DNA from 3 places in the Amaricoccus sp. B4 genome. Region 1 is predicted to be linked to each of the others. Evidence: riboswitches for the same ligand, from Rfam matches in the RefSeq annotation. Region 1 holds a riboswitch; each other region holds the start of a gene.
The links. Region 1 has a riboswitch for cobalamin ahead of ACF66B_RS03130 (TonB-dependent receptor). Riboswitches for the same ligand answer to the same signal wherever they lie in the genome.

Region 1 (9,779 bases):
GCTCGAGACCCGCAAGTGGCAGGACCAGAACGGCCAGGACCGCTACACCACCGAGATCGCGCTCCGCCCCTATCGCGGCGAGCTCACCCTTCTCGACGGCCGCGGCGAAGGTGGCGGGAGCGGCGGCGGCGGCGGATATGACCGCGGCGAAGGCGGCGGCTACGGCGGTGGCGGTGGGGGCAGCTACGGCGGCGGCCGCGGCGGGGCTGCCGGCGGCGGGGCCGCCGATCTCGACGATGAAATCCCGTTCTGAACCATTCAGGTTCCGGCGCCGGGCCTATTGCAGGCCCGGCTCGTCCAACAACCCGCCGCCGCAACCGAGCGGCACCGGGTCGGCCGCCAGGATCAGATCCCGGAGCGGCGTCTCCGGCCCGATCACGCCGCGGAGCGCGATTCGCAACTCTCCGATCAGCGTGCGCCGGCCATCCTCAACGCAATCGACGGTAACCCGCGCTCCCGCGCCCCGGCCGAAGGCATCCTCGAACGCCGCGCGAATATCGCTGCTCCGGACGTAACCCCCGGTTTGCTCGGCGAAGAACCGTCCAACGCCCGAGGCGTTGACCTCTTTCAGCAGCTGCAACATGTCGTCGAAATAGCCGTCCGCACCGCCCGAGTCGCCAAAGCAGGTGCCGTGCTTCACCCACTCGTGCCGGTCGAGCCCGCTCGCCGCGCCCGGCATCGCCACATCCAGCGCCCGGCGCGTCTGCAGGTCGACCTCGACCGGCGGTAGCGTATCCCAGTCGCCCGCCTCGTCGAGGCCCACAAGCGCGTCCGGAACCGCGCAATAGGCCGTCTGTCGGGGCTGCGGCCAGAGCCCGTGCAGCGAGAACCGCCCCGCGGCACCGCGCAGCCCGCCGCGGTTCAGCTCCCGGCATTCCGCCCGGCCCGGCCGCGTTTCGCAAAACGCCGGCTGCCAGCTCAGCACCAGCAGGTTCTCGGAGGACTCCTCCGTCTCCGCCAAAGCCGGCACGGCATCCATCCGCTCCGAAAGCCGCCCGCAATCAAGCGAGACCCAGCGCGCCTCACTCCGCGCCGCCCCCGGCACCCGGACCTGCACCCATTCCCCGCCCGGAGCGTTGATCTGCAGAGCCTCATAGCTCCGGCCGGGTTCAAGCCGCACATCGCCCGGATTGCTGCCGCTGTTCTTCGAAAGATACGCCACGCAGCCCGCCTCGGCGAAAAAGACGCCCCCGACCGGCTCCGCGGCCCGGACGCCCCCCGCCATCAACGCCATCGCCAGCATCACGTATTTCATTCCGGCTCCCCCTTCGGCCGCTTCACCGTTCCGGGACAGAGCCCCTGTCGCGATCCGTGCGCTTGCAGTATCGTCGGCAAAAAACCGCCGCCGCGCGGACCGACGGGAGAACATCACACCATGCCGCGATGCGCCAGACTCATCGTCCTCCTCACCGCGGTCGCAGCGCCTGCGATGGCGGCCCCCCCTCTGCCGGCCCCGGTCACGGAGGATGATTATCGCCCCGTCCGCCTCGAGCTCGTCGAGCTCGGCCGCGACCTGTTCTTCGACAAGATCCTGAGCGGCAATCGCAACATTGCCTGTTCCACGTGCCACCACCCCTCCCTCGCCACGTCCGACGGCGTGTCGCTCGATCTCGGCGAGGGCGCGGAGGGCCTTGGCCCCGATCGGCATCTCATGGAGGAAAACCGCCCCGAGCAGTTCATCCCCCGCAACGCGCCTGCCCTCTTCAATCTTGGCGCGCGCCAATTCACCCACATGTTCCTCGATGGTCGCCTCGAGGAAGACCCCGAGCGGCCCTCGGGCCTGCGCACGCCGCTCGAGGACGAGATGGTGATGGGCTTCGACAGCGCGCTGGCAGCGCAAACGATGTTTCCGGTGCTCTCTCAGGACGAGATGGCAGGCCATTACGGTGAGAACGACATCGCCAAGGCCGCGCGCCAGGGCCTCATCACCGGCTCGGGCGGGGCCTGGGATCTGCTTGCGGGTCGCGTGTCCGCAATTCCGGCCTACCAGACGCGTTTTGCCGCCGCGATTCCGGAAATTGCTTCAGGGCGGCCGCTCGCCTTTACCGACATATCCAATGCGCTCGCCGCCTTCATGGAGGCCGAATTCCGCGCCGATGACAGCCCCTTCGACCGTCATCTGCGTGGAGAGGCCGAACTTACCGGCCAGGCGCGCGCCGGGCTCGAACTCTTCTACGGCAAGGCCGGCTGCGCCACCTGTCACTCCGGCCCGTTCCAGACCGACCAGCAGTTCCACGCCGTCGCCATGCCGCAGCTCGGGCCGGGCAAGGCCGCGCGGTTCGAGCGCCATCAGAAGGACACCGGCCGTGCCCGCGTCACCGGGCAGGACGCCGACCTCTATCGTTTTCGCACCCCGAGCCTCCGCAATGTGGCGGAGACCGCGCCCTACGGACACGCAGGCGCTTACGCCGACCTTCGCGACACCGTCCGCCACATGGCTGACCCCGCCACCGCCCTCGCCGCCTATGATCCAGCCATGGCGCGCCTTCCTGCCTTCGAGGCGGCAAGACCCACCTGGGCTGTCCTGGAGGATTCCGACGAGATGGCGCGCATCACTGCTGCAAACGAAGTGCGCCCGGTGTCCCTGAGCGAGACGGAAATCGGCCAGATCGTCGCCTTTCTGGAAAGCCTCACGGACGCGAGCAGCCTCGCCGGCCGCCTCGGCATCCCGGAGACCGTTCCGAGCGACCTTCCCGTCGACCGATTGCCCGATCCGGCGGCTGCCCGATGACCAGCCCTGATCTCTCCCGTTTCGTCGCGGCGCAGGACCAGGTCTGGGACAGCGTGACCGCCGAGCTGCGCGCCGGAGCCAAGGCCAGCCACTGGATGTGGTTCGTCTTTCCCCAGATTGCAGGCCTCGGCCGGAGTGCGATGGCCGAGCGCTTTGCACTCACCTCTCTCGAGGAGGCCCGCGCCTACCTCGCTCATCCGGTGCTCGGCCTTCGGCTGCGCGAAGCCGTCGGGCTTCTGCTACCCCATCGTGGCACCCCGCCCGAGCGCATCCTCGGCAGCATCGATGCGGTGAAGCTCCGCTCCTGCCTGACCCTCTTCTCCGCCGCCGCACCGGACGATCCGCTTTTCGCCGAGGCACTCGAGGCGTTCTATGGTGGCGAACCCGACGCCCGAACGCTGAGCCTCCTCTCCCGCTGATCCTGCGCTATCGGGGTGCAAGCCGCTCCAGATGCACCGGCACAGGTTCGGACCCGCCTGCCCGCATCGCGCGCCAGAATCCGTTCGCCTCGACCGTTTCCCAATCGCTCGCGGTGCCATCCGGCGCCACGAGACGCAGCTCCACCTGCGCACGATCTCCAAGCCCGAAATGCTCAAAACCGGCCTGCCCGCCGCCATGGCCGCCCCCGACGGTAATCTCGCGCACGGCATGCCAGTCGCCGGCGCGGAGCTCGATCCAGCCCCCGACCACATGGGTGTTCACCCCGGCCTGCCGCGCCTCGATCTCCAGCCAGTTTCCGGTGCCGTCGGTTGTGTTCTGGTAGATCTCCAGTGGTGCCCGCCGGTTCACGACGATGATGTCGAGCCGGCCATCGAGATCGAGATCGACGAGTGCGCCGCCCCGACCGCGATGCAGGCTGCCGATCCCCGCGGAACCGCCCGCCTCGCGAAAGCTGCCATCCGCTTGCTGCATCAGCAGGTTGTTTGGATCGAAGGCCGCATTCTCCGTCATCTGATCGACATTGCCCTTCACCACGAGAATGTCGTCGCGCCCGTCATTGTTCACATCGCCGAACTGCGCGTGCCAGCCGGTCGAGGGCCGTCCGTCGTCCCCCAGATAGGGAGTCGTCGCCGTCGCCCCGAGCGCATAGGGCGCGTCCCGCCAGACCGGCCCCGGCGCACCCGGATCGCGGAACTGCAGCAGTTGATCCCCCATCGAGGTCAGATAGACATCCGGCAAGCCGTCGCCATTCACATCCCGGCTCGCAATCCCCATGCCCCAGATGCTGACCTTCGCCCAGCCATCGGCCTCGGTGTAGGGATGAGGCTCGGGATCGAGCCGCCAGAGCTGCTCGTAGCCGCCCTTCACGTAATAATGGCGGTCATTCGAGATCCTCAGATCCTGCCGCCCCCGCCGCGCCCAATCGGTAAAGAGCATCGAAAGCGGACAGAATCCGGGCGCAAGCGTGAGCGGCGTCGCGTACTGCGCGCCCTCCGGCCGGTGCAGTTCGTTCACGTCGCAGGCCCCGAACGGCCCCTCCGGCACACTGCGATCGACATAGTTGCCGACCGCGAGCGTCGGAAGGCGCTGCCCCGGCTCCCAGGTTGCCGAAAACGCGGTGCTCCACCGCTCTCCCGCCATGAAGCCCAGCTCCTCCGTCACATCCCGGAAGGTGCACTCTGGCCCGCCCTTCAGCAGCCGGTTCCCCCCGACCCGGAGCACCGCGAGATCCAGTGTGCCATCATTGTCGAAATCCAGCGGCCAGGCGCCGGTGACCCCGCGCACCGCCAGCCCAGCGTCTGTCGCGTCCTCAAACAGGATCGGTCGCCCCGCCGCCGCCGTCCGATTGCGCAGGAGGCGTGCGGGATTCGCCCCTCCCGCGACAAAGGCGTCCGGGAAGAGATCGCCATCGCAATCGAGCACCGCCACCCCGCCACCAACGAAATGTTCCCATCCACCCCCGTAGACATGCGCAAACGGATACTCCTGCGCGCGCTCGACGAAGACCGGCTCGGCCGCTGACAGACTGCTCGCAGCCAGAAACGCGAGCGCTGTGAAAACAGGGCGTTGTGCCATGCAGCATACCTCCGGAACCATCCTGCCGCCAATCTCCCGACGCTCGTGCGCATTGGCAAGCCCCACGGGGCCGGAGCGAGATATTCCTCACTCGGGCGCCGCCGCCGCGGGCGGGAAGACCGGACGATTCAGGGTCGAATCATACCGTCAACCCTACGAAACCAAGCGACTTGCGCAGATAATCGCCCCACGCTATTAAGATGATTCCGAGGGCGCGGAATACTCACTCCAGGGAATAGATGTTGTCGGGATGCTCGCCGAGCAGCAAGCAGCTTGCACGCAAGGGTGGAGGTTCCCAACCCATGAGTGCAAAACTTCGAAGCGCAAAAATTTAACTATAGGTGCGTTGCATCATTGAATTCGGAAACTTTTAGTGTAAAGAATTTGTTATAGTCTATTCTCGAGTAAAGGTGTGATAGATGGGGGATATCATTGTTTTTGGCGGTGACGGCTATATCGGCTGGCCACTGTCATTGGAGTTGGCAAACTCCTTTCCCAACAAGGAAATTTTGATAGTCGACAATTTCCTGACCCGGCGTAATTCGGCTAAGGTCGGCGGGAAGTCGCTTTCCCCGATCTGCAGCATGGAAGAGCGTCTCGCCGCCTTCCGCGAGGTCACCGGTCAGACCAACCTGAGCTTCCGCGAACTCGATTGTGCGAATTCCGATCAGGTGATGGCGCTCTTTGCCGAGTTCAAACCCGAGGTTGTTTATCACCTCGCGCATCAGCGCACCGCGCCCTATTCGATGCTCGGCGTCAAGGAAGCGGTGGAAACGATCACCAACAACGAAGCCGGCTTCCTCAACGTGATCTGGGGCATGAAGGAGCACGCTCCGGATTGCCATCTCGTGAAGCTCGGCAGCTTCGGCGCCTACGCCAAACCGGGCCTCGATATCCCGGAAGGCAACGCCAAGATCTCGCTCAACGGCAAGGAATCCGCCGTTCCGGTGCCCTTCCCGCGCGCGAGCGACGATTTCTACCACATCACCAAGATCAACGACGGCAACTTCGCGGGCCTCGCCTGCCGCAAGTGGAACCTCAAGATCTCCGACGTGATGCAGTCGACCGTCTTCGGCGCAGCCACCGAACGGACGCTTCAGGACGACCGCCTGTGCACCCGCTTCGACTATGACGAGATCTTCGGGACGGTGGTGAACCGCTTCGTGACCCAGGCGATCGCCGGGGTGCCGATGACCGTTTACGGTTCCGGCACGCAGACCTCCGGCATCATGGTGCTCGAGGACTGCATCGAGATCCTGAAGAGCCTGGCCTATAATCCGGGCGCCGCGGGCCAGCACCGCATCGTCAACAACTGCCCCGGCAAGTACAGCATCAACGAGCTCGCCGAAGTCGTGCAGTCGGAAGCCGAAGTGCTCGGCCTTCAGGCCTCGGTCTGCCGCGACAAGTACAACCCGCGCTTCGAAGACGGCACGGCCTACGACTATGCCGTCGAGACCAAGTATATCGACAGCGTGCTGACGCCGACCGAACTGAATTCCGCCGTTGCCCAGGGCCTCGGCTTCCTGCTTCAGTTCAAGTGCGAAATCGACATTCCGTCGATCGAGCCGACCCACACCTGGTAATCAGGTCTTCCGCATCCCGGGTGCCGCCCGCGCCCTGGATGCGCCCGTCCGCCCCTGCGCCCCAATGCCATGGAGGGTCCGCGGGGGCGCGACGCATGTACGCTCTGAAAATGCGTCGGGATGACATTTCCGCTCCGGCCGCTCGGGAGCTCCTTTTCTGCTTCCGGGATACACCGAAGCCGAAAGGTTGGCTGCGCTGGGCGCAGCCGTCCTGGTGCGGACGACGGGGCTCGAACCCGTACTCCCTTACGGGAAGCAGATTTTCGTACCACTTCGACTTTCGAAGCCGCCCCTCTCCGGGGCGTTCGTGGTCTGGACTGTCCCTTCACCATAGCCGGAAAGCCTCCTTTCCAGCCTTAGGCACCGCCCGTCCAGTCTCTACACCTTCTCCCCCGAAGGAGAGCTTGGCTCGGGATTGGCATGGGGCCGGGAGAGCGGGCGCGCCAGCCTCCCAACCCGTTAGCTTTCCCCGACTTTGAGCGGTTCTGCACCGGGGGTTTCCCGCCCGGGCACTCCAATTGAAGTCTGCCGCGTCTGCCAGTTTCGCCACGTCCGCACGCCCGGCGATCGCTACCGAAGCGGCCCGTGAAAGTCCACCGGATTTCGGCATACGCTGGCGCTCCCGCCCTCACGCAACGCTCCCCGCTCCAGGAGGCGTGCCATCTTGACAGAAGACCGGCCGCACGGGAAAAGGCACGAATTCGGGTGCCTGCCCTCCGGGGTGGGCCAAGAGGGAATGCGGTGCGGGGAAAGGCCCCAGAGCCGCAGCTGCCCCCGCAACTGTAAGCGGTGAGTCCCGCGCCCAGGAATTCGGCCACTGGAGCAATCCGGGAAGGTCGGGCGCAGGGGGCCACGACCCGCAAGCCAGGAGACCTGCCCGGATATGTCACCCAACCTCCACGCGGGGCGCGTGCAGGTGCGGCTCCCCGCAGCGGTGATCCGGATCAAGGTCCGTTGCGGAGGGGTCATACCCGACGGCAGCGGACGCACATTCCAGCGGGCGCCCTGATAAGGCCCCGAGGCCAGAGGGAACGCACATGCCAGTGACGGCACCGCATCATAGACCCGCCCGGACCGCGATCGCGGCCCTGTTTGCCACCACCGCGCTTGCCGCCGGTCCGGTTGCCGCCGCGGACGACGGCGATGTGATCGAGCTCGACGAAATCGTCATCACCCCCAACCGCACGGCCACGCCCGCCGACCGGTCCGGCGCCGCAGTCTCCGTCCGCGATGAGGCGGAGATCGCCGCCGACGATCGCCCTTTCGTGCTCCAGCAGCTCACCTCCATGCCCGGCGTCACCACCAGCCAGGCAGGTCCGGCGGGCGCCACCTCGGGCTTTGCCATCCGCGGCGCACCGCAGCAGTATGTGCGCGTCTATGTCGACGGGATCGAGATTTCCGATCCGACCGGTCCCCAGGTCGCCTCGTCGCTCACCGGCCTCGGCACCGACGGCATCGGCCGCATGGAGGTGCTCCGCGGCAGCCAGTCCGCGCTCTACGGCGGCCAGGCCGTCGCCGGCGTTGTCGACATCTCGACGGCCGGGCCAACGAAGGACGGGCTCGAGACCCGCTACACCCTCGAGGGGGGCAGCTTCGACACCTTCCGCGGCGAGCTCGGCCTCGCCGGCCGCGACGAGCGCGGTGAATTCGCCCTCAACCTCACCCACTACCGTACCGACGGGTTCTCCGCCGTCGAGGCCGACGATGGCAATCCAGAGCGCGACGGCTACGAGACCACCCGCCTCGCCCTCACCGGCCGCTACGCGACCTCCGACACGGTGACCATCTTCGCCTCCGCATTCCAGCAGCACGAGAAGGCGGATTACGACATGAGCTTTCCGGCCTATGCCGATGCGGATTACTGGTCCGAATCCGACCAGTGGGGTGCCCGCGCCGGGCTGGACATCGCCCCGCCCGCGAGCCTCCTCACCCACCATCTCGCCATCAGCTACTACGATGTCGAGCGCGAGTTCCACGACGACTACCCCTACAAGACCGACGGCAACCGCGTTCGCGCCGAATATCTCGGCACTTATGACGCTGGGGCGGCGGTCGGCCTGCAATACGGCCTCGACTGGTCGCAGGAGACCAGCACCCCGAGTGACGGCGCGCGCGAAGACAGCTCGATCACCGGCATCTTCGCCCAGGCCGACTGGGCCCCGACCAACGCGCTCACGGTCAATGCCGCCCTCCGCAACGACAGCCATTCCGAGTTCGGCAGCTACACCACCGGCCGCCTGACCGCGGCCTACCTGCTGCCGAGCGCCACCGTGCTGCGCGCCTCCCTCGGAACCGGCTTCCGCCCGCCCTCGCTCTACGAGCTCTATGACCCGTTCGCCGGCGACTCGAACCTCGATCCCGAAACCAGCCGCAGCGCCGATATCGGCATCGAACAGGCCTTCGCCGACGGCCGGGGCCAGGCGACGGCGACGCTCTTCTGGCTCGAGATCGATGACCTTATCGAGTACGACTACGATCTCTGGCGCTACGTGCAGAGCGACGGCACGGCGAAGAGCTCCGGCGTCGAGCTTTCCGCCTCCTGGGCACTGGCCCCGAGCCTCAGCCTCTCGGGCGCCTATACCTATACCGACGCCACCGATGCCGATGGCGCGCATCGCGACCGCATCCCGCGCCACGCGCTCTCACTCTCGCTCGACGGCACCGCGATGGAGCGCATCTCCTACGGGCTCGAAGCCCGCTACTCGGGCGATTACACCGACAGCACCGGCCCGGCCGAAACCGCGAACTTCCACAACGATTTCCTCATCGTGAACGCTCGCGCGGGCTATGCGATCAGCGATGCGGCCGAGCTCTATGTCCGGGTCGAGAACCTGCTCGACGCCGAATACCAGACCGTGCGCGGCTACGGCACCTCCGACCAGGCGGTCTTCCTCGGCGTCAGGGGCATCTTCTGATGCACGCCATGGCGCGGTTCGCGACGCTCCTTGCCTGCCTCGTGCTGGCAGCAGCGCCGCTCCGCGCCGCGCCGGCCGCCCGGGTCGTCTCGATGAACCTCTGCACCGATCAGCTCGCGATGCTGCTCGCCCGCCCCGGCCAGCTTGTGGCGGTGAGCGACATTGCCGCCGACCCTGTCTCCTCCGCCATGGCCGCGGAGGCCCGCGCCTATCCCACGCATCACAACAGCGCCGAGGAGATCTATCTCCTCGCCCCCGACCTCGTGCTCGCCGGCGAGTATTCCCCCGCAGAGACCGTCTCGATGCTCCGTCGCCTCGGCATTCGCGTCGAGAGCTTTCCGATCGGCGAAAGCTTCGGGGATATCCGCACCGCCGTCCGCCGCATGGGGGATCTGCTCGGCACGCCGGAGCGCGCCGAACGCCTGATCACCGAGATGGATGCCGAGCTTGCGGCCCCCCTGCCCGCAGAGCGCCCGCGCGCCGCGATCTTCTACGCCAACGGCTACACCTCCGGAACCGGCACCCTCGCTGACG
Region 2 (9,779 bases), 800 kb from region 1:
GCCCGCCGCGCACGAGATCGAAACGGCCCGCCCGCCCGGCAAGGGTGACGGGGGCGGGGCCGGGATGGGCGCAGCCCTTGGCGCAGCCCGAGACATGGACGAGCGGCAGCGCCGCGGGCAGCCCTGCGGCGAGGGCGCGGGCAAGGCCGCGCGTCTCCGCCTCGGCCTGGGCGCAGTCGGGGGCGCCGGGGCAGACGTGGATGCGGAGCCGCGGGTCGTCCGCGGCCTCGACGAGCCCGGTCAGACGCGGTGCGATGCCGATCCCTTCGACGAGCAGCATCCGCCAGGGCGTGAGCCGGAGCCCGTGCCCGAGGCGCGCGAGATCGGCGAGAAGGCTCGCATCGAGCCGCCCGAATTCGGGCGCCACCAGCCAGCCCGTGCCCGCGACCGGGCCGGGCGCCGGGGCTGGATCGGCCGGGGCGGGGGCGGCATCGCCCGCAAGCTCCGGCGGCAGCGGGACACCGGCGGCGAGATGCGCCGCCATCCGCTTTTCCCCGCCGCTCGCGAGAAACCAGCGCGCCAGCGCGCCCGCGGCCGCGACAGCCGTTTCCGGCCGGAGCGCGCGCCCGGTCGCCGCCCCGTCGGCGCGCAGGAGGAGCCCGCCCGCCGCCGCGCGTTCGAGCCGGATATCGGCGGCGGTCTGCCCGAGCACCCGCCGCGGCCCGGTATCGACGGCAAAGCCGAACTTCACCGGCAGGGCGAGGCTGCGGTCGGCCGCAAGCGCGTCCTCGAGCGCGAGCGCGAGTTCGAGGCTGCCGTCGCCCTTGCGCCAGAACGGCGTGAGCGTGACGTTGCGCCGGGCCTCGGCGCCCGCATCGGCGTCGATGAGCCCGAGGGCTGCAAGCCCGGCGAGCAGCGGCGCATGCCCCTCCGGCGCGACGCCGCGGATCTGCAGGCCCGCGCGCGCCGAGAGGTCGATGACGCCGTTGCCGTGGCGCGCGGCAAGCGCGGCGATCCCGGCCGCCTCCCGCGCCGAAAGCCGCCCGCCGCGCGGCCGGAGGCGCAGGATGAGCCCGTCGCCGGAGGCCATCGGCCGGTGCGCGCCGGGGCACCAGCCGCGAACCACCGCGCTCATCGCCCGTCCTCCAGTGCGGCGGCGATGGAATTGCGCCGGCTCGCCCAGAGCCCGGCATCGCGCAGGGCGCGGAAGCGGCCCTGCATCGCGGCGAGCGCGGCGGGGTTGGCCTCGGCCAGAAACGCCGCGACCTCCGGCCGCCCGAGCGTCGCCGCGTGATAGAGGTCGAAGAGATGCGCCGGCAGCGCGCCCGCGAGATGGGCGAAGGCCGCCATGTGATCGAGGGTCGCGGCGATCTCCGCGGCGCCGCGGTAGCCATGCGCCATCATGCCCTCGGCCCAGGCCGGATCGGCGGCCCGGCCGCGCACGATGCGGGCGATCTCCTCGCCGAGGCTGCGGGCCCGCGGCCGCCCCGCCGCCGTGGTGTCGAGATGCCAGAGCACCGGGGCCTCCGCGCCGAGCGCGCCCGCCGCCGCCGCCACGCCGCCGATATGCGCGGCGAAATCCTCGGCCAGCAGCAGGTCGGTCTCGGGCAGGTCCTGGACATGGACGAAGGCGTCGGCCCCGCGCAGCCGCGCCTCGAGATCCGGGCGCGCCTCCCGGCTCGCGCCGTCCGGCCCGATCGCCCAGGCCGAACCGGAAAGCCAGGCCTCGCCCGCCGCCGCGCGGCCCGCCTCGGAATAATCCGCGATCGCGGCCCCCATGCCGAGCCCGTAGTCTCCCGGCTTCGGTCCGAAAACCCGCGCGTCCGCCGCGCCCCGGTAGGGATTGTCCTCCGCCGCCTCGTCCCGCGCGGCAAGCGCCGCGACGCCCTGCGCAAAGAGGCCCGCGAGCCCCGGAAAGAGATCGCGGAAGAGCCCCGAGACCCGGAGCGTCACGTCGATGCGCGGCCGCCCGAGCAGTGCCAGCGGCAGGATCTCGAAGCCCGAGACCCGGCCGGTGCCCGCGTCCCAGCGCGGCGCGAGCCCGGCGAGATGGAGCGCCATGGCGAATTCCTCGCCCGCCGTGCGCATCGTCGCCGAGCCCCAGAGATCGACGACGAGCCCGCGCGGCCAGTCGCCCTCCTCCTGGAGATGGCGGCGCAACAGCTCCTCGGCGAGCTTCACGCCCTCGGCCTGCGCCGCCCGGCTCGGCACCGCGCGGGGATCGACCGCGAAGAGGTTCCGCCCCGTGGGCAGCACGTCGCTCCGCCCGCGCCCCGGCGAGCCCGCGGGCCCCGGCGCGACCGGGCGGCCCGAGAGCGCGGCGCGGAGCCCCGCGCGCTCCGCCGCGCCGCAGGCGCCCTGGCCGAAGACATGCAGGCCCTCGCCGAAGCGGCTGTCCTTGAGGTCGCAGACGAAGCGGTCGATGCGCGGGATCGCCTCCGCCGCGCTGGCGCGCGCGTCAAGCCCGAGGTCCGCCTCGACCCCCTCGGCCTGGGCCGCGCTCCGGATCGCGGCGATCAGCCGGTCGCGGCGGGCGGGGTCGAGCCCGTCGGCGGTGGAATATTCGTCGAGCAGCCGCTCGATCCGCGCGAGACCGTCGCTCAGCCCGCCCTGAACCTGCGGCGGCGGCAGATGCCCGAGCGTCACCGCGCCGAGCCGCCGCTTGGCCTGCGCCGCCTCTCCGGGGTCGTTGACGATGAAGGGATAGATCACCGGCAGCGGCCCGAGCAGCGCCTCGGGCCAGCAGCGCTCCGAAAGCGCCGCCGCCTTGCCCGGCAGCCATTCGAGCGTGCCATGCGCGCCCATGTGGAGGAGCGCATCCACCCGCTCCGCCGCCCGCAACCAGAGGTGGAAGGCGACATAGCCGTGCCGCGGCACGCGGGAGAGATCGTGATAGCTCTCCGCCCGGTCCGCGGCCCCCGCCCGCTCGGGCTGGAGCGCGACGAGCACGGCGCCGCGGCGCACCGCGCGGAACCGGAAGGCGCCGCGCGCGACCGCCGGGTCTGCCTCCGCCGGGCCCCAGGCCAGATCGAGCGCCTCCCGAAGCGGCGCGGGCAGGAGGGTCTCGAGCGCCGCGCGGTACTCCGCGAGCGGCCAGGCGATCTCGCCCGTCCCGAGCGCGTCGGCCAGCGGCGCGCCGGGGGCGGTGGCATGGCCCGCCGCCGCGAGATCACCGATCAGCGCCTCGGCCGAGGCAAGCGCGTCGAGCCCCACCGCATGGGCCATCTGATGCGCCTTGCCGGGATAGGTCGAGAGCACGAGCGCGAGCCGCCGCGCGGCCGGCGCCGCCGCCCCGAGCCGGTGCCAGGCCGCGATCCGCCCGGCGATCGCCGCGACACGGGCCCGATCGGGGGCATGCCGCAGGGGCGCGAACTGCAGCACCGGATCGCGCGCCGCCCGCGCCTTGAAGCTCGCAACGCCCGCGAAGATCCGCCCGTCCACCTCCGGCAGCACCACATGCATCGCGAGATCGGCGGGCGAGAGCCCGCGCGCGCCCGCCTCCCAGGCCGCACGCTCCGAGGTGGCGAAGGCGGTCTGGAACACCGGGCAGTCGCCGGCCTCGAGCGGCGAGGGCGCGCCATCGGCCCCGCGCGCGGAGAAGGCCGTGGTGTTGAGGATCGCCGCGGGCCCGAGCTCCGCCAGCCGCCCGCGCAGCCACGCCGCCGCCTCGGGCGCCTTGAGCGAGGGGGCAAAGAGGCCGGGCGCATCGAAGCCCTCGGCCTCGAGCGCCGCGATCAGCGCATCCACCGCCTCCATGTCGGCCGCCGCGAGATAGGCGCGGTAGAAGACGACCGGCACCACCGGCCGCCCGGGCCGCCCGGCCGCAGGCGCCCCGGCGGGAACGACGCCCGTGCCGGGGCGGTATTCCCCCGCCGGCGGCAGCGCCTTCGCCCCGGCCACCGGCCCGGCATAGAGCCCGGCGGCGAGCGCGAGCTGGGCGAGGGCCGCCTGGGCCGCCACCGCGCCCCCCGCCTCGCAAAGATGCGACAGGCGGCGCAGCGTCGCGACCGGCAGGGTCGAGAGCGCATCGAGCCGCGCATCGTCCCGCCCGTCACCGGGCAGCACCGCGAGCGCGATCCCCCGCCGCCGCGCCAGATCCTGAAGCTGGAGCAGCCCGTAGGACCAGTAGGGCTCGCCGCCGATCAGCCGCACCAGCACGCCGCGCGCGCCCGCAACCGTCCGCTCGAGATAGGTATCGACCGAGAGCGGATGACGCAGCGCCGCGAGATTGGCGAGCCTCAGCTCCGGCAGGCTCCCGGCCGCGCGCCGCCACCCGGCGGCAAAGGCGCCGAGATCGCTGTCGGAGAAGGACAGCACCACGAGCTCGGCCGGATCCTGGCCGAGATCCTGCGGCGCCGCTGCATCCTCGAGCCCGTGGCTCTCGCGGAAGATGACGTGCATCGGAGCGTCTGCCTTACTCCGCGGCGACGGCGCCGAGCGCGCGGTCGAGATCGGCCCGGATCGCGGCCGCGTCGATGTCGTCGTGCTCGGCGATCACCACGAGCCGGCCCTGTCGCGCCGCCGTGCCCCAGGGCCGGTCGTACTGGGTCCGCACCCGCGCGCCCACCGCCTGCACCAGGAGCCGCATCGGCTTGCCCGCGACCGCGACATGGCCCTTCACCCGCAGGATGTTGCGGCTCCGGGCGAGATCACGCACCGCCTCGGCAATCGCCTCGGGGTCGGCGATCTCGGCCACGTCGATGACGACGGAGTCGAAATCGTCATGCTCGTGATCCTCCGCGCCGTCGTGATGCGAGGGCCGCGCGGCGAGATCGTCCTCCGCCGCCGCGCCGAGCCCGAGGATCACGCGCGCGTCGATCCGGCCCTCCTCCATCGCGAGAACGGGCAGGGCGCGGCCGAGCTCGGCCCGGATCGCGGCCTCCGCCGCGGCGAGCCCCGCTGGCCCGGCGAGATCGGCCTTGGAGAGCAGCACGATATCGGCGCAGGCGATCTGGTCCTCGAAGACCTCCGAGAGCGGCGTCTCGTGGTCGATGCTCTCGTCCGCCGCGCGCTGGGCATCGACCGCCGCCGGATCGGGCGCGAAGCGGCCCGCCGCCACCGCCTCGGCATCGGCCACCGCGATCACCCCGTCGACGGTGATGCGCGAGCGGATCGCCGGCCAGTCGAAGGCCTTCAGGAGCGGCTTCGGCAGCGCAAGACCCGAGGTCTCGATCAGGATGTGATCGGGCCGCTGCGGCAGCGCCATCAGCGCCTCGATCGTCGGGATGAAATCGTCGGCCACGGTGCAGCAGATGCAGCCGTTGGCCAGCTCGACGATGTTCTCGGCCGGGCAGGCGGCATCGGCGCAGCTCCGCAGGATGTCGCCATCGACGCCGGCCGTGCCGAATTCGTTGACGACAACGGCGAGCCGGCGCCCCTCCGGATTGGCCATCAGATGGCGGATGAGCGTGGTCTTGCCCGCTCCGAGAAAGCCGGTGATGACGGTGACGGGGGTCTTTTCGAGCGTGGACATGGGGCTCAGGTCTCCAGGGGCGGGATACGGGCGATCGACTGCTTGCGGAAGATGACGGGGCGCGCGCGCCAGGGCACGATGCCGTCGGGGGCGGCGGCATAGGCGGCCGCGCCCTCGAGAATGGCGCCGACATCCGCCTCCGGGTCGAGATCGCCGTAGACATAGGTCCAGCGCCCGTCGGCACAGAGCGCAAGCGCACAGCCGCGCGCGCAGGCCGAGAGGCATTCGACGCCGCGGAGCCGCACGCCCTCGGGCAGGTCCGCCGCCGAAAGCGCGGCAAACATCCGTGCGCCGGGCACGAGCCCGTCCTCCGGCACGGGCAGGCCCGCGCGGCAGGTGGTGCAGACGGCCAGCGTCACGGCCGCCGCGGCCGGGGCTTCGGAGTCGTCCGGGTCTTTCGTCGTGCCAGTCACAAGCGCATTCCCCTCGCTCGCGCGAAACGGGGAGAGGCGGCAGCTCGGGCAAAGCGGTGGGGCACCGTGCCAGGCCGGTCGCGGATCACCCCGTCCGCATCATGGTCCTTCGTGCTGGCAGGTCTCCCGGCTTGCGGAGTCGGGGCCCTTTCGGGCCCTGCGGCGGCTCCACCTTCCCGGCCCATCGGGCCAGTGGCATCGGAGCGCCTCTCCGGTCACGGTCGCGGGGGCGGCTGCGCTTCGGGAAAAGATCCCCTGTCGCATTCCCTCTTCGCCTGTCCTGGGACAGGAACCAGCAGGCGCAGATGCGGCCGGATGCGCGGCATTGTCAAGCGGCCTCTTGCCGCCCCGTCGCCCGGCCGCCGCATCCCGCCCGCGCCGGGGGGGCTTGACCTTCCCATGGTGGAAGGGTGCAGACCGGCGGGAGATCCAGTTGCGAAAGGGAATCGGAGCAATGACGGAATTTCAGGTGAAGGGCATGACCTGCGGCCATTGCGAGGCGGCGGTCCGCAAGGCGGTGCTCGCGCTCGACCCCGGCGCCGAGGTGGTGATCGATCGCCCCGCCGGCCGGGTCAGCGTCGAGACCGGCGCGGCGCGCGAGGCGGTGGCCGCGGCGATCGCGGCGGAAGGCTACGAGGTTGCCGGCGCGCCCGCCTGAGGCGCGCCGCCGTCTCCGGCCTCAGCCGGAGATCGAATAGGCCACGGGCCGCGTGCGGTCCGGGCTTGCGCGAAGCTGCGCGTAGAAGCGGTTGATGTCCGCCGCGCGGCAGAGCTCGGTGCCCGGCGTTATGACCGCCGCGGCGCCGGCCGCGACGCCGAGGGTGAAGGCATCCTCCGGCGCGCGGCCCTGCGACAGCGCCCAGAGCATCGCGCCGAGAAAGCTGTCGCCGGCGCCGACGGCGCTCGTCACCTTGACCTCCGGCGGCAGCAGCCACCAGGTCTCGCCGCCGCCCGCGAGCAGCGCGCCGTCATGCCCCATGGTCACCGCGAGATACTCGACCTTGCCGGTGGCCGTGAGTTCGAGCGCTGCCGCCTCGATCTCCTCGGCGGTGTCGAGCGGCCGGCCAAGCAGCGCGCGCAGCTCGCCGAGGCTGGGCTTGGCGAGATGGATCCCGCCCGCGGCCACCGTGGTGCGGAAGACCGCGCCCGAGGTGTCGAGCACGAAGCGCGCGCCCTTCTGCCGCGCGATCTCGGAGATCTCGCAGTAGCAGGTGAGCGGCAGCCCCTTCGGGCAGGAGCCGCTCGCGACGATATAGTCGAAATCGAGCCCCCGGATCACGTCGAGGCAGGTGGCCCATTCGGCATCCGTCACCCGCGGCCCGTCCGGGGTGAAGCGGTATTCGAGCCCGGTGGCGCGCTCGTATACCGCGTGGCTGATCCGGGTCTGGTCGGCGATGTGGATCGGGTGCGCCTCGAAGGGCAGGCCCGAGAGCAGCTGGTCGAGCAGCGCCCCGGTCGAGCCGCCGCTGAAATAGATCGGGATCGTCGCGCCGCCCAGCTCGGCGATGACACGGGCGACGTTGATGCCGCCGCCGCCGGGATCATAGCGCTCGCCGCTGGTGCGGATCTTGTGGGTGGGATGCACGGTCTCGGTCTCGCAGGAGCCGTCGACGCACGGGTTCAGCGTCAGGGTGACGATGGGCTTCATGTATCTCGTGTCTCTCCGGGCGCGGTCGCGCGTTGGGGCCGGGGGCCTTGCCTTTCAGTCCGGGGCCGGCAGGGGGCGGGGTGGGTCTCCCGCCGGTCGGGGCCAGACTAGGGGCTGGCGCGCCGCGGCGCAAACCCCGAGCTGCGGCAAATGCGGCGAAATCTGCCGCAGCGCGGGAAACCTGCCGCGCCGCCGCTCCGGGCGTTCCGGCCGCCGGCGCCGGTCGCCATGACGTTCTCGTGAATAATATGCACAAGAAATCGCCGTTCCGAAGTCACGCTGTCTAACAATTGGCCTGTTCTCCGAACTCTGCCCTGAGAGGGGCGAATAACCTTGCCAAAATTCCGGTGTCTTCGCAGTTTTCGCCCGCTGCATCGCATGGGGCCCGGCCGGGAGAAGGCCTTGAGGGGGGATGTGCGGGCGCAATTCGACATGCAGTCAGCAAGGACGGAAGAAGACATGCGCAACAGCTACAGGAACCTCTGGATGGGCGCGGCACTGGCCGGCAGCCTCTCCGCGATCCCGGCCTACGCCCAGGACGACGAGACGATCAAGGTGGGCATCCTGCACTCGCTCTCCGGCACGATGGCGATCTCCGAGACCACGCTCAAGGACGCCATGCTGATGCTGATCGAGGAACAGAACGCCAACGGCGGCGTCCTCGGCAAGCAGCTCGAGCCGGTGGTCGTCGACCCCGCCTCCGACTGGCCGCGCTTCGCCGAACTGGCCCGCGAGCTCGTCGCCGGCCAGGGCGTCGACGTGGTCTTCGGCTGCTGGACCTCGGTGAGCCGCAAGTCCGTGCTCCCGGTCTTCGAGGAACTCAACTCGATCCTCTTCTACCCGGTCCAGTACGAAGGCCAGGAAAGCCAGCGCAACGTCTTCTACACCGGGGCCGCACCCAACCAGCAGGCGATCCCGGCGGTCGATTACCTGATGGAAGAGGAAGGCGTGGAGCGCTGGGTGCTCGCGGGCACCGACTATGTCTATCCGCGCACCACGAACCAGATCCTCGAGCAGTATCTCAAGGATTCGGGCGTGGCGCCCGAGGACATCATGATCAACTACACGCCCTTCGGCCATTCCGACTGGCAGACGATCGTCTCCGAGATCAAGGAATTCGGCTCGGCCGGCAAGAAGACCGCGGTGGTCTCGACCATCAACGGCGATGCCAACGTGCCCTTCTACAAGGAGCTCGCCAACCAGGGCATCTCCGCCACCGACATCCCCGTCGTCGCCTTCTCCGTGGGTGAGGAAGAGCTCGCGGGCCTCGACACCGGCCCGCTGGTCGGCCACCTCGCGGCCTGGAACTACTTCATGTCGATCGACACCGACGAGAACGCCGACTTCATCGACGCCTGGCACGCCTACACCGGCAACGATGCCCGCACCACCAACGACCCGATGGAGGCCCATTACATCGGCTTCAACATGTGGGTGAAGGCGGTCGAGGCGGCAGGCACCACCGATCCCGACGCGGTGATCGACGCGATGGTCGGCGTGGCCGTCCCGAACCTCACCGGCGGCATCTCCTCGATGGGGGCGAACCACCACATCACCAAGCCGGTCTATGTCGGCGAGATCCAGGATGACGGCCAGTTCGAGGTCGTCTGGGAAACCCCCGGCCTCGTGCTCGGCGACGAATGGTCCGACTTCCTGCCGGAATCGGCCAAGCTGATCGCCGATTGGCGCGAGCCGCTCTCCTGCGGCAACTTCAACGTCGAAACCGGCACCTGCGGCGGCGCGACCACCCAGTGAACCCCCGGCCGCAGGGGGCTCCTCTCCTGCGGCCCAACACCAAGGCGGGCAGGGCTCTCATGCGTAAACTGGCTTCTCTTTTCTTGTTCCTGAGCCTGTGCCTTGCCGCGCCGGCAATGGCCCAGACCCTCGAGGAGCTGGTGCCCCAGCTTCCCAAGGGCAACTATTCCGACCGCGAGACGGTGGTGCGCGAGATCGCCGCGACCGGCGACGAGCGCGCCGCGCCGGTGCTGCGCGCGCTCGGCGATCGCGAGCTGCAGGTGCGCGAGAGCGACGGCGCCGTCGTCATCGTCACCGGCCGCCGCGGCAGCCAGACCGCGACCGATCCGCTCACCGGCGCCGATCTCGGCCCGGTGGAGCGCCGCTCGACCGAGGCGATCAAGATCAACAACGGCCTCCGGCGCGTCATCAAGGCCGCCCTCGGCACGCTCAACCTCACCAACCCCGATCCGGGCCGGCGCCTCAGCGCCGCCAATGCCGCCTTCAAGTCGCCCGACCCCGACCAGCTCGAGGCGATCGACATCGCGCTCGGCGTCGAGAAGGATCCGGG
Region 3 (9,779 bases), 1.7 Mb from region 1:
GTCGCGCTGCGGGAACGGGATGGAAATGCCCTCCTTGCGGAACCGCGACGCGATCTCGAAATTCACGTCCGACTTGACCGTCAGCATGAAGTTCACATCGCGCAGGCGGCAGCGCAGTTCGAAATTCATCGAATCCGCGCCAAATTCCATGAAAAGCACGCTCGGAGCCGGATCCTCGAGCACCAGCGGATGACCCTCGATGATGTCGAGCAGAATCCGCTCGACCTGCCGGGGGTCGGAGTCGTAGCTCACCCCCACCGGCACGATGAGCCGCCCCGTCATGTCGGAATGCGTCCGGTTGAGCACCGTGCCTGCCACGAGATCCGCATTGGGAACGATCACCGCCGCGCGATCGAAGGTCTCGATCTCGGTCGACCGCACCCGGATACCACGGACATAGCCCGAGAACTCGCCGACCTCGATCCAGTCGCCTTCCTTGATCGGCCGTTCGATGAGCAGAATGATGCCCGAAACGAAGTTTGACACCACCGTCTGCAGGCCGAAGCCGATACCGACGGACAGTGCGCCCGCAACAATCGCGAGATTGGTGAGATCGAGCCCCGCGGCGGAAATCCCGAGGATCGCCGCGATCGCGAAACCGATATAGTTCACCCCCGCGACCACCGCGTTGCGTCCGCCTGCATCGAGGCGCGTGCGCGGCAAAACAGTCCCCCGGAGCACAGTCTGGAGCAGCCGGGTGAGACCCAGGATGATGCCGAACGAAAGCAGGAACTTGACGATCACCCCAGGCGAAAGCGTCACGCCACCCACGACGATCCCGTCGCTCAGGATCCGCCACGCCTCGGCAATGTCAGTCGGCCGTGCCCCCCAGATCAGCCCGAGAATGGGCAGACAGGCGAAAAAGACCAGAATCGCCACGAAGACCGGAATGAGCCCGCCATTGGGCGGTCCGCTTTCGTTGTCGTGCTGCTGGGAGAAGAGCGACACGGCGGTCTTGCTGATGAGATCGAAGACAACGAGCGCCGCGCCCCCGAGCCCGATCGTCTGCATGAGCGGAAACTCGAGGAGCCGCGCGGCAGCAAGAAAACCGCAGGCGGCGAGCGCCGGTGCCGCGGCCGCGGCAAATTTGGTGAGACGGCCGAACAGATCGAGCACATGAAGGCCGATCCCGACCGTCTGGGCATCCGCCCCCAGGCCGCTCACCCGCTCGCTGATCCGCCGACGGATAAGACGGATCAGCGACGCCGCCGCAAGCAGCTGGATCGCCCCGAGGACGATGATCGGGAAATAGAGAACCGCCTGCGCTGCCGCGGTAAGCCGCCAGATGCCGATCATCGAACCGATGATGCTGTCGAAGGCCAGCAGCACCCCGAGGTACATCACGAGCCGCGCTCCGGCCCGGGCCTCGACATTGTCGATCGGCAGGATGCGGTAGTTGGCCGTGCGCGGCGCGAAGAGGCTTCCCCCGAGCCAGCCCGCACCGATGAGATACCAGGCGAAATCCGGCACGGCGAAGAAGCGAACCTCCGGCTGATCCGCGAACCAGGCCTCCGGCCGCAGCGCCGCGAAAAGCAACCCCACCCCGACCGTCGGCAGGACGATGCGGTTCATGTTCCGGAGCGCGAGAATCCAGGCAACGCTGCGCGGCCGTGTCGCGACTGAGAGGCGCTTCTCGATCCAGTTGCTGAGCCGCATCCGGACCGTGAAGGTCACGGCAACCGCAACGATCAGCAACAGGAGCCGCAAGGGCAGCTTGGTGATCAGAGCTTCGCGGAAGGCCTCATTCTCGAGCGCCTTCTGCGCGACGGCAAGATGCTCGTTGGCCGCTTGTGAGATCGCTTCCACCGTCTCCTGCCAGTGCCGTGGCAGGACAGGAGCAGGGCCGCGCGTGACGAGGTTCTCGGAAAATTCCTGAATCAGCTTGCGATCGAGATCGGCGATAAGGCCATTGGCCCGCAACACCGCTTCCTGCGCCTGAAGGATCGGCACCTTCGCGTCGTTGAGCTGCTTTTCGAGGCTGGCGCGCCGGTCGGTGATTTCCGGGGATTCAGTCGCACCATCGGTCGGGGCCGGGCCGAGCGTATCGAGCCGGGCCTTGAGATCGTCGAGCGAACTCTGGCCATTGGCCTGAGCATCGAGCGCGACGTTCCGCGCCCGGACCAGATCCTCGCGCTCGGCCTGAAGCTGATCGATCTGGGTCGTGGGTTCTTCGAGCAGCGTCTGGACCTTGGACGACCATGCGTCAAGTTCCTCCGAGGTCGGAACCTTGGGCTTTTCCTTCTCGGCGGCCGCCTTGGGCTGGGCAAAGGCCATTGGAGCCACGCCGCCCGGACCAAGGCAGACGAGCAGCGCAAGAAGGACGACCGTCCTCAGGAAGGTCGTCATACCGGGCACCCACCTCATGAGGTCTACCTAGACCTCCATCACATCGGGTATGTCCGTGCGGCCGCTCTCGAGCCACGCCGGAACCGGCAGCCCCTTGGAGCGCAGGAAGTCGGGATTGTAGAGCTTCGACTGATAGCGCGTGCCGTAATCGCAGAGCATGGTGACGATGGTATGGCCCGGCCCGAGATCGCGCGCCATGCGGATGGCACCCGCGACATTCACCCCGCTCGAGGAGCCGAGGCAGAGACCTTCCTCGGCGAGCAGGTCGAAAACCACGTCGAGCGCCTCGGTATCGGGGATATTGTAGGGCATGTCGACCGTCAGCCCTTCGAGATTGGCGGTGATCCGCCCCTGCCCGATGCCCTCGGTGATCGAGGAACCCTCGGCCTTCAGTTCTCCGTGGGCATAATAATTGTAGAGCGCGGCGCCATCGGGGTCCGCAAGCCCTATCTTGACGTCCGGATTCCGGCTGCGCAGCCCGGCCGCCACGCCAGCCAGCGTGCCGCCCGATCCCACCGCGCAGATGAAGCCGTCGACCTTTCCGCCGGTCTGCTCCCATATCTCGGGCGCCGTCGTCTCGATATGCGCCTGCCGGTTTGCCACATTGTCAAACTGGTTCGCCCACACCGCGCCCTTCGGATCCTGCGCCGCGAGCGCCTCCGCCAGACGGCCCGAATACCGGACGTAGTTGTTGGGGTTCCGGTAAGGCGCCGCGGGCACTTCCACAAGCTCGGCGCCCGCAATGCGCAGCATGTCCTTCTTTTCCTGCGCCTGCGTCTCGGGAATGACGATCACCGTGCGATAGCCCAGTGCCGAGCCGACCAGCGCAAGCCCGATGCCGGTGTTCCCGGCGGTACCCTCGACGATCGTCCCGCCGGGTTTCAGCGTGCCGCGCGCCTCGGCATCCCGGATGATGTAGAGTGCCGCCCGGTCCTTGACCGACTGGCCGGGGTTCATGAACTCCGCCTTGCCGAGGATCTCGCAGCCGGTTTCTTCGGACGCCCGGCGCAGCCGGATCAGCGGCGTGTTCCCCACGGCCTCTGGCAGATCCCTGACAAGTCTCATAGCACACTCCGATACGCGACGAAGAAGACGGGCGATCCCGGTGGCCCTGATTAGACCGATCGCCCGGCTCCATCAAGCCGCGCTCGAAGCCCCCCAGTCACGGACAAGCTGGCTGCGGTTGGCATCGAGCCAGAGCAGCGAAAGGATGAGCGGGCCGACATTGATCTCTCCCGAGGCGACCGCCTCCATCGCGACCTCGAGCGGCACGACGATCGAACGGATATCCTCGCCCTCCTCGGCAAGTCCGTGCACCCCGCCTGCGCGGGAAAGATCAGCCTCCGCGATGAAGGGGGTCAGGAACTCCGCACAGACACCGGGGGTGGAGTAGTACCCCGGCAGCTGCACGAGCCGGCCGAGCTCGAGCCCGGCCTCCTCGCGCGCCTCGCGCCGCACCGATTCATCGAGCGGCTCGAGCTTGTCGCAACGCCCGGCAATGGGCTCGAGCAGCCAGGGGTTGGTATCGCGCCGCGCATGCGGCCCCGGGCGGAACTGCTCGATGAGCAGCACCGTGCCCTGCACCGGATCGTAGGGCACGACCGTCACACCGTCGCCGCTGACCATCACCGCCCGTTCGATCGGGCCGGAGGCACCGCCATCGAAGCGCCGGTGGCTCACCACATGCTCCTCGACGCCGAAATACTTCGCATACCCGCTCTGAAGGCCGAGAACTTCGACATCCCCGGGTCGCGGTGAGCGGCGCAGAACGGCCGGCAGATCGGTGCTCCGGCCGCGGACACGCGCGAGCGCGCGGAAACAGATCCCATGCAGCAGAGCGGGCATCTCGCCCGGCCGCCGTTCCCCGATATGCCCGGCGATCTCGCGAACGATCTCATGGAGCAGCATCTGCCGTTCGCCGGTCCAGTTGCGCGGCTCGGCGATGCGCGAGGGGCCTGAAGGCGCCTTCTCCCGGACATGGGCCAGGACCACTGCGGGGCCATCCGCGCCATCGACGGGAACCTCCGCCGTCTCGGCACCGAAGGCCGCCATCACGAAGGTCACACGCGCCGCCGCCGCGGCCTCCGCCGTGACGATCACACCCTCCGTAAGGCCGCCCTCCCGCCGGAGCAGGCTGAGCGCCATGCCAGACCTGTCCTCGACAAGAACGTGATCGGGGAGCGTGGCGCGCCGCAGCGAAACCGGCGCCGTGTCATCATCGAAGAGAACATCCAGAATGTCCGGATGCGCGAAAGGTGCCGAAAGAAAGATGTCCAACAATTCAGTACCTCGAACGGGTTCAGGATCGTAGGCACGCCGCGTCGGCGCCATGATGAAATGCCCCGGACCTCCCGAGCATTGTCTTGCACTGCAATATTGCCGCATCTCAAGGTTTCATTCCAGCCCTATATACAACCAATGCTTGCAAGATGGTTGCGGAGCCGGGCCTGCCGGTGAAACCTCGATCAACGGCCGTCGTGGAAAAGGTTGGGGGCGACCCCCCTGCCCGTCAAGTCCGGCCCGGCCTCACGAGCCGTCACGCCGACGTGCCCGGCAAAGCTCCGCCGGTGCTGGATCGCCACGGCTCCACTTCCATCCGCCCTCGCGCCACGCTATGCTGACTGCGCCTGACGGTGCCCAAGTGGCGCGGCAATCATGCTGCGGCACGAGGGTGAAACGGGAAGCCGGTCCAGGGCGCGGAAAATCTCGCGCCCGACTCCGGCGCTGCCCCCGCAACGGTAGGCGAGAGGCGGCGGTTCATGATGCCACTGTGCCCGGTCGGGCATGGGAAGGCGGACCGCCCGGCGGAAACGCCGCTCGCAAGCCCGGAGACCGGCCCGATGGCGTTCGAACTGGCGGCGCGGGGCGCGTCCGGCCGGGCGTCACTGCCCTGTCCCTGCCCTCGTCCGTCCTCTTGCGCAATCCAGGCCGCTGCACGGGGTGTATGCGGCGCACGGAAAGGACAATCAGATGCATATCGAACCCGGCGTGGTGACCGGCGCCAAACTTGCGCTCTCCTACGCGACCGCCACAGGGGCTGGCGCCTGGGTCATCCGGCACGCCATCGCCGAAGCCCGCAGCGAAGGCCTGGGCGCACTGGCGCTGCGCACGGCGGTTTCCGCCGGCCTCGTCTTCGCCTTCTTCGAGATCCTGCCGCATTTCCCGGTCGGCGTTTCGGAAGTGCATTTGATCTTCGGATCGACACTCTTCCTGATTTTCGGCGCCGCGCCCGCCGCGCTCGGCCTTGCCCTCGGCCTGCTGATCCAGGGCCTGTTCTTCGCCCCGTTCGACCTGCCGCAATACGGCATGAACGTGACGACGCTCATCGTGCCGCTGCTGGCTGTACGGGCCGTCGCGCACCGGCTCATCGCCAACGGCACACCCTATGTCGACCTCAAGTATCGCGAGGCGCTTGCCCTTTCCGTCACCTATCAGGGCGGCGTAGTGCTCTGGGTCGGGTTCTGGGCGCTCTACGGCCACGGCCTGGAAGCCTCGAACCTCGCGGCCATCGCGAGCTTTGGCGCCGCCTACATGAGTGTGATCCTGATCGAGCCGCTGGCCGATCTCGGCGTGCTCGCGGCCGCCAAGGCGCTCCACGGCCTGTCGCATTCGCGGCTCGTCCAGACCCGCGTCCACACCGCCTGACGCGTCCCGCGCCGCCCCCGCCCATTTGGGGGCGGCGCCTCCCCCACCTGCATCCTGCCGCCAGACGCGCTATGATCGCCGGGCAGTCTGCGGGAGGCTCCGATGCTGACGATCCGAACCATGACCGAAGCCGATCTCGGCCGTGTCCTCGACTGGGCCGCGCTCGAGGGCTGGAATCCCGGCCGCGACGATGCCCGCACCTTCTTCGCAAGCGACCCCGAGGGCTTCCTGATCGGGGAGATCGGGGGCGAACCGGTGGCGGCGATCTCCGTCGTGCGCCACGCGCCGGAGGTGGGCTTTCTCGGCCTCTACATCTGCCGCCCCGAATGGCGCGGACAGGGCCACGGGCTCGCGCTCTGGCAAGCCGGGATCGCGCGGCGCGCGGGCGCCTCCATCGGCCTCGACGGGGTGGTGGCGCAACAGACGAACTACCGCCGCTCGGGCTTCGCCCTCTCCCACCGCAACATCCGCTTCAGCGGCCCGGCACCGGCACCGGACCCCATCGCCGAGGGCATCCGGCCGATCACACCCGATCTCGTCGCGGCGGTGATCGCATATGACGCGGCGATCGCCGGTTACGCGCGTCCGGCCTATCTCCGCGCCTGGCTCGCCCCCTCCCCCCATCGAACGGCGCTTGTCCTCCTGCGCGGCGCCCGGATCCGCGGCTACGGCGTGCTGCGCGCCTGCCTCGAGGGCAGCAAGATCGGGCCGCTCTTCGCCGACGGCCCCGGCGAGGCCCGCGCCCTCTTCACCGCGCTTGCCCGCCACGCAGGCGACGGCCCCGTCATCCTCGACGTCCCCGAACCCAACGTGGCCGCAACCGCGCTCGCCTGGGACTTCGGCCTCACACCGGGCTTCGAGACCGCCCGCATGTGGCTCGGGCCCCCGCCGCCCGAAGACCCCTCCCGAACCTTCGGCGTCGCGAGCTTCGAGCTGGGGTGAAAGGGGCTGCCATCACTGGCCCTCACTTTCCCCTGGGCAGATTGCACAAAATCCTTACGTAAAATAATCCCGGAACATCTTCGCAAAAACAGTGGAATACGACGGCACCCCCGGATGGCGCCGCCTTTCGCAGCAACGAAGAGGCGTCGTTGAAGGTTGCGGGATCAGCTTGCCCTTTTCGATGTTGTTCCGGGCCCCAATAGCGACGCAACCTTTTGCTTCCGCGCCACAACCTGCCATAGTCCCCGGGCATTCAATCACGCCACCATTCCGAGCCCCACCCATGGCCAATCCCCAGCACCTCGAATGGCTCCTCGAAGGCGTCGAGGCGTGGAACGCACGGCGCGAGCGGGAAGATTTCGTGCCGGGCCTCAGTGGGGCGAAGCTCAGGGGGGCGAAGCTCAGGGGAGCGAACCTCTGGGGGGCGGACCTCAGGGGGGCGGACCTCTGGGGGGCGGACCTCAGGGGGGCGGACCTCTGGGGGGCGGACCTCAGGGGGGCGAACGTGAAATCGGTATACTCCAGCATGGGCACGAACGATGCAGGTGTGCCGGAGTATACCGATTTAAAGAGCACCATCGAGCTAATCCAGGAACAGCTCGACAAAATGGATGGCGACACTGGTGTCATCCTGCCCGAGGGCCTGCACCACCCGGCCCATTGGCCCGATCCGGAAATGCCAGGACAGGCAATCGAGGAAGCCTTCTCGGTTGAAGAGCAGATCGAAACGAGAGGGCAAGATCCGCATCTTCCCGCCACTAGAGGGGTATCTACCAACTTGGTGGTGGCCGTCCGTGCGCGGAGCACCGCAGAAATACGCCAATCCCTGACGGGGACCTACAGCGAAGCCTCAAGCCTCGCGCAATACATGGTGGAGCAGATCCAGCGGGAAATCGCTGCGCATCTTATGGTGCCGGTCCCCAACGATGCAGAGAAGCTATCCGAGTATAACGCCCGACTGAACTTCCTCCGGGAGACACTGGTCGTAGTCGAAAATCTGCACGCACGCCTTCCAGTTGGCAGCGCGCCCGATTTGTCAGAGCAGGACGCCGCGATCCTCAAGGAGAAGCTGATCGCATTGGCAGACAGGCTACAGATCGCGATCAGTTATCTGGACTCACATACCGGGACCTACGGCAACCTGTGGAAATTCGGTATGATCGGGCTGGGGACCTCTCTCCTTGGACTCTTCGGCATTCCCGCCAATCCCGGCGCATTGGTCGCAGCGGGCGTCGTTGGCGCCTCGACTTTCAGGGTTATCTTTTCGAAATAGCTGTCGCTCCGCAGCGTGCGTTGCAGCCAGACCGCCGTAAATACCCCACAAAATCACTATGCATACGCCCTGTGCATGGAATGTGCATGCGTTGCACATGCCCCAGATTGCGCAGGGCCCGCCCCCTCGCTATATCCCCGCCATGCTGGACAGAGCCATGAACACGCCCGAACTGCCGCCCGAAGTCGCCCGCCGGCGGACCTTCGCGATCATCTCACATCCCGATGCGGGCAAGACAACGCTGACGGAGAAGTTCCTGCTCTACGGCGGCGCCATCCAGATGGCGGGCCAGGTCCGCGCCAAGGGCGAGGCGCGCAGAACTCGCAGCGATTTCATGAAGTTGGAGCAGGATCGCGGCATCTCTGTCTCGGCCTCCGCCATGTCCTTCCCCTTCCAGGACTGGTGGTTCAACCTCGTGGACACGCCGGGCCACAGCGACTTCTCCGAAGACACCTACCGGACGCTGACGGCAGTCGATGCGGCCATCATGGTGATCGACGGGGCGAAGGGGGTCGAGAGCCAGACGCGCAAGCTCTTCGAGGTCTGCCGCCTCCGCGACCTGCCGATCATCACCTTCTGCAACAAGATGGACCGCGAGGCCCGCGATACCTTTGAAATCATAGACGAAATCCAGCAGGAGCTCCAGCTCGACGTCTGCCCGGCAAGCTGGCCCATCGGCATGGGCCGCGAGTTTCTCGGCTGCTACGACATGCTGAACGACCGGCTCGAGCTCATGGACCGCGCCGATCGCAACAAGCGCGCCGAGAGCATCCGCATGGAAGGCCTCGACGATCCGCGGATGGCCGACCACATTCCGGCGGACCTGCTCGAGACCCTCCGCGAGGAGGTCGAGATGGCGCGCGAGCTGCTGCCCACCTTCGACCACCAGGCCATGCTCGACGGCAACCTCTCGCCGATCTGGTTCGGCTCGGCGATCAACTCCTTCGGGGTGCAGGAGCTCATGCGCGGCATCGGGCTCTACGGGCCCCCGCCCCAGATCCGCCCGACCGAAACCCGCGGCGTCGGCGCCTGGGAAGACAAGGTCACCGGCTTCGTCTTCAAGGTCCAGGCCAACATGGACCCCAAGCACCGCGACCGCGTGGCCTTCGTCCGCCTCTGCTCTGGCCATTTTGCCCGTGGCATGAAGCTCAAGCACGTGCGCACCGGCAAGCCGATGGCGATCTCCAACCCCGTGCTCTTCCTCGCCAACGACCGCGAACTGGCCGAGGATGCCTGGGCCGGCGACATCATCGGCATCCCGAACCACGGCCAGCTCCGCATCGGCGATGCGCTGACCGAAGGCGAGGACCTGCGCTTCACCGGCATTCCCTCGTTTGCGCCGGAACTCCTGCAGAACGTCCGCGCGGGCGATCCGATGAAGGCCAAGCACCTCGAAAAGGCGCTGACCCAGTTCGCCGAGGAAGGCGCCTCGAAGCTCTTCAAGCCGGTATTCGGCTCGGGCTGGATCGTCGGCGTCGTCGGCCCCCTCCAGTTCGATGTGCTCGCCTCCCGCATCGAGCTCGAATACGGGCTTCCCGTCCGCTTCGAGCCGACCCAGTTCACATCCGCGCGC

Region 2: linked by a shared signal. The riboswitch ahead of ACF66B_RS18130 (DUF1636 family protein) and the one ahead of ACF66B_RS03130 (TonB-dependent receptor) in region 1 are both predicted to bind cobalamin.
Region 3: linked by a shared signal. The riboswitch ahead of ACF66B_RS13680 (energy-coupling factor ABC transporter permease) and the one ahead of ACF66B_RS03130 (TonB-dependent receptor) in region 1 are both predicted to bind cobalamin.

The regions. Positions count from the first base shown of each region.
Region 1 covers NZ_CP171225.1:649,127-658,905, forward strand. The annotation lists gene ssb (single-stranded DNA-binding protein) at 1-253, shown strand, start outside; gene ACF66B_RS03105 (ribonuclease T) at 278-1,255, opposite strand; gene ACF66B_RS03110 (cytochrome c peroxidase) at 1,376-2,731, shown strand; gene ACF66B_RS03115 (DUF1810 domain-containing protein) at 2,728-3,150, shown strand; gene ACF66B_RS03120 (VCBS repeat-containing protein) at 3,158-4,747, opposite strand; gene ACF66B_RS03125 (NAD-dependent epimerase/dehydratase family protein) at 5,167-6,330, shown strand; cobalamin riboswitch at 7,017-7,226, shown strand; gene ACF66B_RS03130 (TonB-dependent receptor) at 7,368-9,245, shown strand; gene ACF66B_RS03135 (ABC transporter substrate-binding protein) at 9,254-9,779, shown strand, end outside.
Region 2 covers NZ_CP171225.1:3,768,580-3,778,358, forward strand. The annotation lists gene cobG (precorrin-3B synthase) at 1-1,075, opposite strand, end outside; gene cobN (cobaltochelatase subunit CobN) at 1,072-4,341, opposite strand; gene cobW (cobalamin biosynthesis protein CobW) at 4,355-5,413, opposite strand; gene ACF66B_RS18130 (DUF1636 family protein) at 5,419-5,826, opposite strand; cobalamin riboswitch at 5,925-6,138, opposite strand; gene ACF66B_RS18135 (heavy-metal-associated domain-containing protein) at 6,281-6,484, shown strand; gene ACF66B_RS18140 (1-phosphofructokinase family hexose kinase) at 6,506-7,474, opposite strand; gene urtA (urea ABC transporter substrate-binding protein) at 7,961-9,229, shown strand; gene urtB (urea ABC transporter permease subunit UrtB) at 9,346-9,779, shown strand, end outside.
Region 3 covers NZ_CP171225.1:2,837,590-2,847,368, reverse strand. The annotation lists gene ACF66B_RS13695 (DUF3772 domain-containing protein) at 1-2,346, opposite strand, end outside; gene ACF66B_RS13690 (cysteine synthase A) at 2,374-3,411, opposite strand; gene ACF66B_RS13685 (NUDIX domain-containing protein) at 3,484-4,623, opposite strand; cobalamin riboswitch at 4,961-5,202, shown strand; gene ACF66B_RS13680 (energy-coupling factor ABC transporter permease) at 5,317-5,991, shown strand; gene ACF66B_RS13675 (GNAT family N-acetyltransferase) at 6,094-6,933, shown strand; gene ACF66B_RS13670 (pentapeptide repeat-containing protein) at 7,217-8,206, shown strand; gene ACF66B_RS13665 (peptide chain release factor 3) at 8,349-9,779, shown strand, end outside.